DNA from 2 places in the Bacillus mojavensis genome. Region 1 is predicted to be linked to the other one. Evidence: riboswitches for the same ligand, from Rfam matches in the RefSeq annotation. Region 1 holds a riboswitch; the other holds the start of a gene.

Region 1 (4,573 bases):
GTGTGCCCGTCTTCATCAGCAAGCTGATCAAGATTGGCAAGGTCGTAACCGGTCGTCCATAATTCAGGGAGAATAAGAACATCAGCATGTTTACTCTCTTTTTCGATTAAATATTCAGCCTTTTTTATATTTTCAGAAGGTTTTCCGTATGAAATATCAAATTGAAGACAAGATATGGTCCATTTCATTTTTTAACACCCCATATTTTTCTTTACTTTTTTCATTTAACCATATATGATACTGGACTATCATTTCAAGATTTTTTTAGAAGGTGAAAACAGATGAAATTTGAACATTCTCAAGTGCTGCAGGAACTGCCTAAACAATTCTTTGCTTCTCTAGTGCAGAAAGTGAATCGAAAGCTGAAAGAAGGACATGATGTCATTAATTTGGGGCAGGGGAATCCCGATCAGCCGACGCCCGAGCATATCGTGGAGGAAATGAAGCGAGCCGTTGCTCAGCCCGAAAATCATAAATACTCGTCATTCCGAGGTTCGCACAGTCTAAAATCAGCAGCGGCGGCATTTTATAACAGAGAATACGGCGTTCAGCTTGATCCGGAAACTGAAGTAGCCGTATTATTCGGCGGGAAAGCCGGTCTTGTCGAGCTGCCGCAATGCCTGCTAAATCCTGGGGATACGATTTTGGTTCCTGATCCCGGTTATCCGGATTATTGGTCCGGTGTCACGCTTGCGAAAGCGAAAATGGAAATGATGCCGCTCACTAAGGAGAAAGCGTTTCTTCCTGAATACGCAAGCATTCCCGCTGACATAAGAGAACAAGCGAAATTGATGTACTTGAATTATCCGAATAATCCGACTGGAGCCGTCGCTACCGCCGATTTTTTTGAAGAAACGGTGAGTTTTGCGAAAGAAAACGAAATCTGTGTGATCCATGATTTTGCTTACGGGGCAGTGGGCTTTGACGGACACAAGCCTTTAAGTTTTTTGCAGACTGAAGGCGCTAAGGATATCGGAATTGAAATTTACACACTGTCCAAAACATATAATATGGCGGGCTGGCGGGTCGGTTTTGCAGTTGGAAACGCCTCGGTCATAGAAGCGATCAATCTTTATCAAGACCATATGTTTGTCAGTCTTTTCAGAGCAACCCAGCAGGCTGCTGAGACGGCACTCCTATCAGAGCAGACTTGCGTAGCGGAGCAAAATGCCCGATATGAAAGCAGGCGCAACACTTGGATAGCAGCATGCCGGGAAATCGGCTGGGATGTAACAGCACCGTCGGGGTCATTTTTTGCGTGGCTGCCGGTGCCTGAAGGCTATAGCTCTGAGCAATTCTCAGATCTCTTGCTTGAAAAAGCGAATGTGGCGGTGGCAGCTGGAAACGGCTTTGGTGAATATGGAGAAGGGTATGTCAGAGTGGGGCTCTTAACGAGTGAAGCTAGGCTCAAAGAAGCAGCTTACCGAATTGGCAAACTGAACCTGTTTACCCAAAAAAGCATTGACAAGATTCTTTAACGGTGGGATAATTCAAAATAATTTATAAAATCTATATTTTCTTATCAAGAGCAGGCAGAGGGACGAGCCCGATGAAGCCCGGCAACCGACTTGTAAAGCACGGTGCTAATTCTTGCAGCTGGCGGCTGAGAGATAAGATTCGGACGAGAAACGAAACCTCTTTAGACGCATTGCTGTTTGAAGAGGTTTTTAATATGGGTTAAAAAATGAAAGGAGCTCTGGCATGAGTGAATTATTAGCAACATATCTCCTGACCGATCCGGGAGCCGACACGGTGAAAAAAGCAGAACAAATGGCAACAGGGTTGACGGTGGGCTCTTGGACTGATCTGCCTCTGGTGAAGCAGGAGCAGATGCAAAAGCATAAGGGACGGGTTGTGAAGGTTGAGGAGAGAGAGGGACATCTTGCATCAGGAAAACAAGCGGTCATCACAATTGCTTATCCCGAGGTTAATTTTTCACAGGATATTCCGGCATTGCTGACAACTGTGTTTGGCAAGCTGTCGCTGGACGGAAAAATCAAATTAATAGATCTCGAATTTTCAGAAGCGTTTAAGCGTACACTTCCAGGACCGAAGTTTGGCGTATACGGCATCCGGAAGATGCTTGGAGAGTTTGAAAGACCGCTGTTAATGAGCATTTTTAAAGGGGTCATCGGAAGGGACCTGAGTGATATTAAAGAACAGCTCAGGCAGCAGGCGCTCGGCGGGGTTGACATAATCAAAGATGATGAAATTTTCTTTGAGACGGGTTTAGCACCTTTTGAAACAAGAATTACAGAGGGAAAACAAATTTTGAAAGAAACATACGAGCAGACCGGCCATAAAACGCTGTATGCAGTGAATTTGACTGGAAGAACGGCTGAGCTTAAAGATAAAGCAAGACGCGCCGCTGAATTGGGAGCGGATACGCTTTTATTTAATGTCTTCGCTTACGGTTTGGACGTCATGCAAAGCCTTGCGGAAGATCCGGACATATCAATCCCCATTATGGCGCACCCTGCAGTCAGCGGGGCATTTACGTCCTCACCGTTTTATGGGTTTTCCCATGCCCTTTTGCTCGGAAAATTAAACCGATATTGCGGCGCTGACTTCAGTCTGTTCCCTTCTCCATACGGTTCAGTTGCGCTTCCGAGAGAAGACGCGCTGGCAATTCATGAAGAATGCGTAAGAGAAGATGCCTTTAATCAGACATTTGCCGTTCCGTCTGCTGGCATTCACCCTGGTATGGTTCCGCTTTTAATGCGTGATTTCGGCATTGATCATATTATTAACGCCGGAGGAGGCATACACGGACATCCAAACGGCGCCCAAGGCGGGGGCAAAGCGTTCAGAGCTATGATTGATGCGGTTTTGGAGGCGCAGCCGATTGAAGAAAAAGCCGGTCAATGCGAAGATTTGAAGCTTGCGCTTGATAAATGGGGAAAGGCTGAAGCCGTATGACGTCTCAAAAACCGTTGATTATATGTGATTTTGATGGAACCATCACGATGAACGACAACATTATAAACATTATGAAAACATTCGCTCCGCCGGAGTGGACTGCGTTAAAAGACGGCGTGCTCTCCAAAACAATGTCGATCCAAGAAGGCGTCGGGCGGATGTTCGGCCTTCTGCCGAGCAGTTTAAAAGAGGAGATTACGAGATTTGTAATAGAAGACGCAAAAATCAGGGGCGGCTTTCGGGAATTTGTCGCATTTGTTAATGAGCATGAACTCCCGTTTTATGTCGTAAGCGGGGGGATGGACTTTTTTGTCTATCCGCTGCTTGAAGGAATTGTTGAGAAAGATCATATTTATTGCAACCGTGCTTCATTTGAGAACGAATTCATTCATATTGATTGGCCTCATTCTTGCAAAGGCACATGCACAAATCAATGCGGGTGCTGCAAGCCAACTGTTATTAACGAGCTTTGTGAGCCGGATCAATACATCATCATGATCGGTGACTCCGTTACCGACGTGGAGGCGGCAAAGCTGTCTGATCTTTGCTTTGCAAGGGATTATTTATTAAATGAATGCAAGGAGCATCATCTGAATCATATGCCATACCATGATTTTCATGAAATAAAGAAAGCAATTGAAGACGTAACGGAGGTAAAGAAATGGCTGCAAAACAAGAGCGCTGGGGAGAGCTTGCCGAAGTAAAACGGGAGTTGGCAGAAAGAGATTGGTTTCCGGCGACCAGCGGCAACCTGTCCATCAAGGTTTCCGATGAGCCATTGCAATTTCTCGTAACGGCGAGCGGAAAAGATAAACGAAAAGAAACGGATGAAGACTTCCTGTTGGTGGATCAGAACGGAGAGCCTGCCGAAAGCGGACATCATCTAAAACCGTCAGCGGAAACGCTTTTGCATACGCATCTGTACAATAAAACAAATGCCGGATGCTGTCTTCATATTCATACGGTAAACAATAATGTCATCTCAGAGCTGTATGGAGATCAAAAACAAATCACTTTTAAAGGACAAGAAATTATAAAAGCGCTTGGCCTGTGGGAAGAGAATGCAGAAGTGTCCATTCCAATTATAGAAAATCCGGCTCATATTCCGACTCTCGCAACGCTTTTCGCGGATCAGGTTACTGGAGATTCAGGAGCTGTCCTGATCCGGAACCATGGCATTACGGCTTGGGGAAGAACAGCATTTGAAGCGAAAAGAGTGCTTGAAGCATATGAATTTTTATTCAGCTATCATTTGAAACTGAAAACACTCCAGCATCAGCTGGTTAAATAAAAGGGGGAACCGCAAATGGCAACAATTCGAATTCATGATGAGGCAAATACAACAATTGAAAATCAAGAAGAAGTGGCAAGCTTTCTGGACAGTCAAGAGGTAATCTATGAGCAATGGAATATCGCTAAGCTCCCTGAACAGCTTTCAGAAAAATATGACCTGTCTGAAAAAGAAAAACAACAAATTCTTGACACCTTCGACGCCGAAATTAAAGATATTTCAGCCCGCCGCGGCTACAAAGCCCAAGATGTCATCTCTTTGTCTGACGCTAATCCGAAACTGGATGAACTGCTTGAAAACTTTAAAAGAGAACATCACCATACAGACGATGAAGTCCGTTTTATCGTAAGCGGCCACGGAATT
Region 2 (4,573 bases), 1.7 Mb from region 1:
TACAATTGCCGCAAAAAGCCTGTTCAAAAAATGGATGATTTCGCGCCCGCTCAAAATGCAAACAAAACGATCAAACCCATTTAAAAAAATTAGAAGAATGTTCAAACGCTTTTTCTGACCCTTCCCCGGACTCCCCTCAAATCAGGCATCCATTCCAAATTCCCGCCCAAATGCTCCGTAATTTGGGTTTTTTGTGTTCAATTCCTCAAAATAGGGTATATATCAAACAAAGAAGAACACATTATCCATTTATAGTTAATTCGAATTACAGAAATTTAGGTTAAAAGTTATATAAAGGAATTCGTTTTAACGTCGATAGTAACTATAGAACCAATCAAAAGAAAAAACACCAGCTTAATGCAAGACTATTTTCAGGCCATCGACGAAAAGGAATTTTGAGGGACACGCATTTATTTTAATTAGATTTGGAATTTTTTGAATACTTTTAGACGTTTTATCCGTACAATAGAGAATACCAAAACTTTTTTTGGGAGGTATGTAAAATGATCTTATTTATTATCATCGCATTATGTGGCTATCTTCTCTTTTCGTTCAGCAAAGACAATAGACGAAAACCGCAAAAGACAAGCCCTCTGCCTGCACCCGTTCCTCATCATAACAACCTAATCGACCTTGACGCCATCCGCCAAAAACGCCGGATGCATCTTTCCTAAGACATACCTTATAATTGAAAAGGCTGCAGATATGCAGCCTTTTCGTTATTCCTGAAACTAGACTTCAGTAATGATCGAATGATTGATGAAACAACGGATCTTTTCGTTTAACACATTTACGGTCAGAATGAACAAGAGAAATTCAAGGTGGAGGGCCGTTTGTTTTCATTCGGAGACTCGTTACACATATCAGATTCCTCTGGAGAAACGCTCGCTTCCATTGAGCAGAAGCCCATGTCTTTTTTGCCCCGTTATGATATTTCTATCGGGGGAGAAACGGTTTGTGAGGTGACGAAGAAATTAACATTATTCAAACTGAAATTTGAAATTAACAACTGAATTAGGAAATCGACGGTGATTGATGGAAGGACAAATTCCAGCTGACGGACGGCCAGAATGTGTGAATGTCTGTCAGCAAAAAGCGGCTCAGCTGGGGTGATACGTATCGCCTGCTGATTGCACATGAGGAAGATGGGCTGATTTGCACAGCCATCGCGATTGTGCTGGATATGGTATTGGTTGACGATGAAGATAAGCCAAACTTCTAAAAAACTGTTGACAATTCATGCAAAAATAATAATATTAAGATAATTGAAAACTCAATATGAAGATTTACCTTATCAAGAGAGGTGGAGGGACTGGCCCTATGATACCCGGCAACCGCTGTTTTACACAGAATGGTGCTAAATCCTTAAGAACATCGCGTTCTTGCAGATGAGGCAGAGATTTGATCGTTCAAGCTCTTCCTTACACAAAGGAAGAGCTTTTTTCATGCGGCAAACATTTCAGAAAAGAGGCGAATGATATGACTCAACAAGTAAACCTTGCAGCACAGAAATCAGATAAACAGAAGAAAGCTCCTTTCCGCGCTGATCATGTCGGCAGTTTATTACGATCCGCACCAGTAAAAGAGGCGCGGCAAAAACAAGCGGCCGGCGAGATCACTGCAGAACAGCTTCGCGATATTGAAAATAAAGAAATCACCCGCATTGTCGAAAAGCAAAAGGAAATCGGCCTAAACGTCGTAACCGACGGAGAGTTCCGCCGTTCTTGGTGGCATTACGATTTTCTTGAAGGGCTTGATGGTGTAGAGCCCTTCATTCCGGCCGAAGGGATTCAATTCCATCATGCGAAAACAAAAGCCCGCAGCATTAAAGTCACAGGAAAACTGGATTTCACAAGCCATCCGGCGCTTGCCGATTATCAATTTTTACACAGCATTGCCGGAGATGCGACAGCAAAATTGACGATTCCAAGTCCGAATATGCTGTTTTTCGGTGAAAAAGCTGATCAAGGCGTATATCCCGATCAGGAGGAATATTTTCATGACCTGGCCCAGACGTACAAAAAAGCGATTACCGCTTTCTATGATGCGGGCTGCCGCTATCTTCAGCTCGATGATACGTCATGGTCTCTCTTCTTTGAAGAAAAAGGCAGAGAAGTTGTCCGTGCCCTCGGCGGTGATCCGGAAACATTGCCTGCGTTATTTGCCAAAACAATTAACGATGCAGTGGCGGACCGTCCTGATGACCTAACGGTTACGATGCACATCTGCCGCAGCAACTTCCGCTCGACTTGGGCCGCATCAGGAGGCTATGACGCTGTAGCGGAAACGATTCTTGACGGTTTAGACCTTGATGGCTTGTTCCTGGAATACGATGATGACCGCTCCGGAAACTTTGACCCGCTTCGCTTTGTCAAACGCAAGGATCTGCAGATTGTCTTGGGCTTGATTACATCCAAATACGGAGAGCTTGAAGATCCAGAGGATGTCAAACGCCGAATCAATGAAGCTGCGCGCTTTGTCAGCTTAGATCAGCTTTGCTTGAGCCCGCAGTGCGGTTTCGCTTCTACAGAAGAAGGAAACCTTTTGACTGAGGAGCAGCAGTGGGCGAAGCTCCGTCATGTGGTCGACATTGCCAATGATGTGTGGAAATAATCTATCGTTGACAGAAACAAAAAATGTGTGAATAATAGATACTATCAGAAAATTTAATAAAAAGGTTTTCCTTATCAAGAGAGGTGGAGGGACTGGCCCTGCGATACCCGGCAACCGCTGTTTTACACAGAATGGTGCTAAATCCTTTAGAGCAGATTTGTGCTCTTGTAGATAAGGTTGAGATTGTTCACGCAAGCTCTTCCTTATCCTGAGGAAGAGCTTTTTTATATTTGAATGGAAAGAAGGAATGAACAACATGTCACAGCAAACAACACCCGCAGAACAAAAACAATCGCTCCAGAGAAAAAAACCGCCGTTTCGCGCGGATCAAGTCGGAAGCCTGCTGAGATCTGAGCCCGTCAAAAAAGCGCGGCTGCAAAAGGCGGCCGGCGAAATGACTGCCGAACAGCTTCGCCAGATTGAAAACGATGAAATCATCCGCATTGTGGAAAAACAAAAAGAAACCGGCCTGAACGTCGTGACAGACGGGGAATTCCGCAGAGCGTGGTGGCATTTTGATTTCCTGGAAAATCTGGATGGCGTTGAGCCGTTTACACCTGAACAGGGTATCCAGTTCCATAATGTGCAGACAAAAGCACGCGGCATCAAAGTGACGGGCGATATTGATTTCTCAAACCACCCGATGCTCGAAGATTACTCATTTTTACATGGCATCGCTGGTGATGCCACGCCAAAAATGACAATTCCGAGTCCGAATATGCTCTTTTTCCGGGGGAGACTGGAAAAGGATGCCTACAAGAACGATTATGCTCTTTTCCAGCATGATGTATCAAAAGCTTATAAGAAAGCGATTCAAGCGTTTTATGACAGAGGCTGCCGCTACCTCCAGCTTGACGATACAGCATGGGCTGTTTTCTTATCTGAAAAAGGCTTAAAACAAGTGGAAGCATTCGGAACAACGCCTGACGAGCTTCGCCAGCTGTTTGCGAAGTCGATCAATGACGCCATTGCTGACCGTCCGGATGATATGACAATCACCATGCATATCTGCCGCGGCAACTTTCAGTCCACTTGGACAGCTGAAGGCGGTTATGATGCGGCGGCCGAAACCATTTTTGACGGCTTGAATCTGGACGGGCTTTTCTTAGAGTATGATGATTCACGCTCAGGTGGATTCGAACCGCTCCGTTATGTGAAACGCACTGATCTTCAGCTTGTTCTCGGTTTAGTTACATCTAAATTCGGTGAGCTTGAACATCCGGACGACGTGAAACGCCGTATTGAAGAAGCGTCACGTTATGTCAGCTTAGACCAGCTATGCCTGAGTCCGCAATGCGGGTTCGCTTCGACTGAAGAAGGCAACAAGCTGACCGAGGAACAGCAATGGGCGAAGCTGCGCCATGTTGTTGAGATCGCTAACGATGTTTGGAAATAAAGAACAGAAACACACACTTGATTCCTTGGCGGGACAAGTGTGTTTTTTATGCCTGCTCAATTTGATAGGCTTTGCATTTTTCATATAAGCTTGTTTTTCCTATGCCTAATAGCTTTGCTGCCTTTATTTTATTGCCGTCTGCTGCGGCAAGCGCCTCGATGATCGCGTTTTTTTCCGCCTCAGCGATTGTCTCTTTTAATGGCTGTATCGATTGATATTCTCGGACTTTGATTGTTCTTTGGATGGGTTGATCTTCAGGAGCGAGGTTCAGGTGTTTCGGTTCGATTCGTTTGCCGTCGAGGACGTTGACAGCCCGTTCTAGGACGTTTTCCAGTTCACGTATGTTGCCCGGCCAAGAATAGCTCTGAAGCACCGCAATCGCTTCTTTAGAAAGCTCCAAGCCATCAAATCCAAATTTCCGTTCAAGTTTTTTTAATAGAAGCCCTGCGATGGGCACAACATCCTCTATGCGCTCTCTTAGGGACGGGATTTGAATTTTGATTACATTCAATCGGTAATAGAGGTCTTGCCGGAAGTCTCCTTCCCGGACCATTTTTTCGAGGT

The links. Region 1 has a riboswitch for S-adenosylmethionine ahead of mtnW (2,3-diketo-5-methylthiopentyl-1-phosphate enolase). Riboswitches for the same ligand answer to the same signal wherever they lie in the genome.
Region 2: linked by a shared signal. The riboswitch ahead of HC660_RS19800 (5-methyltetrahydropteroyltriglutamate--homocysteine S-methyltransferase) and the one ahead of mtnW (2,3-diketo-5-methylthiopentyl-1-phosphate enolase) in region 1 are both predicted to bind S-adenosylmethionine.

Annotation. Positions count from the first base shown of each region.
Region 1 covers NZ_CP051464.1:1,435,818-1,440,390, forward strand. The annotation lists gene HC660_RS07470 (carbon-nitrogen family hydrolase) at 1-188, opposite strand, end outside; gene HC660_RS07475 (pyridoxal phosphate-dependent aminotransferase) at 282-1,478, shown strand; SAM riboswitch class I at 1,517-1,617, shown strand; gene mtnW (2,3-diketo-5-methylthiopentyl-1-phosphate enolase) at 1,702-2,919, shown strand; gene mtnX (2-hydroxy-3-keto-5-methylthiopentenyl-1-phosphate phosphatase) at 2,916-3,623, shown strand; gene HC660_RS07490 (methylthioribulose 1-phosphate dehydratase) at 3,581-4,210, shown strand; gene HC660_RS07495 (1,2-dihydroxy-3-keto-5-methylthiopentene dioxygenase) at 4,226-4,573, shown strand, end outside.
Region 2 covers NZ_CP051464.1:3,810,737-3,815,309, forward strand. The annotation lists gene HC660_RS21255 (hypothetical protein) at 1-118, shown strand, start outside; partial or broken gene HC660_RS19785 (hypothetical protein) at 426-674, shown strand; partial or broken gene HC660_RS19790 (LURP-one-related/scramblase family protein) at 789-1,222, shown strand; SAM riboswitch class I at 1,289-1,395, shown strand; gene HC660_RS19795 (5-methyltetrahydropteroyltriglutamate--homocysteine S-methyltransferase) at 1,480-2,613, shown strand; SAM riboswitch class I at 2,682-2,791, shown strand; gene HC660_RS19800 (5-methyltetrahydropteroyltriglutamate--homocysteine S-methyltransferase) at 2,870-4,009, shown strand; gene HC660_RS19805 (sigma-54 interaction domain-containing protein) at 4,056-4,573, opposite strand, start outside.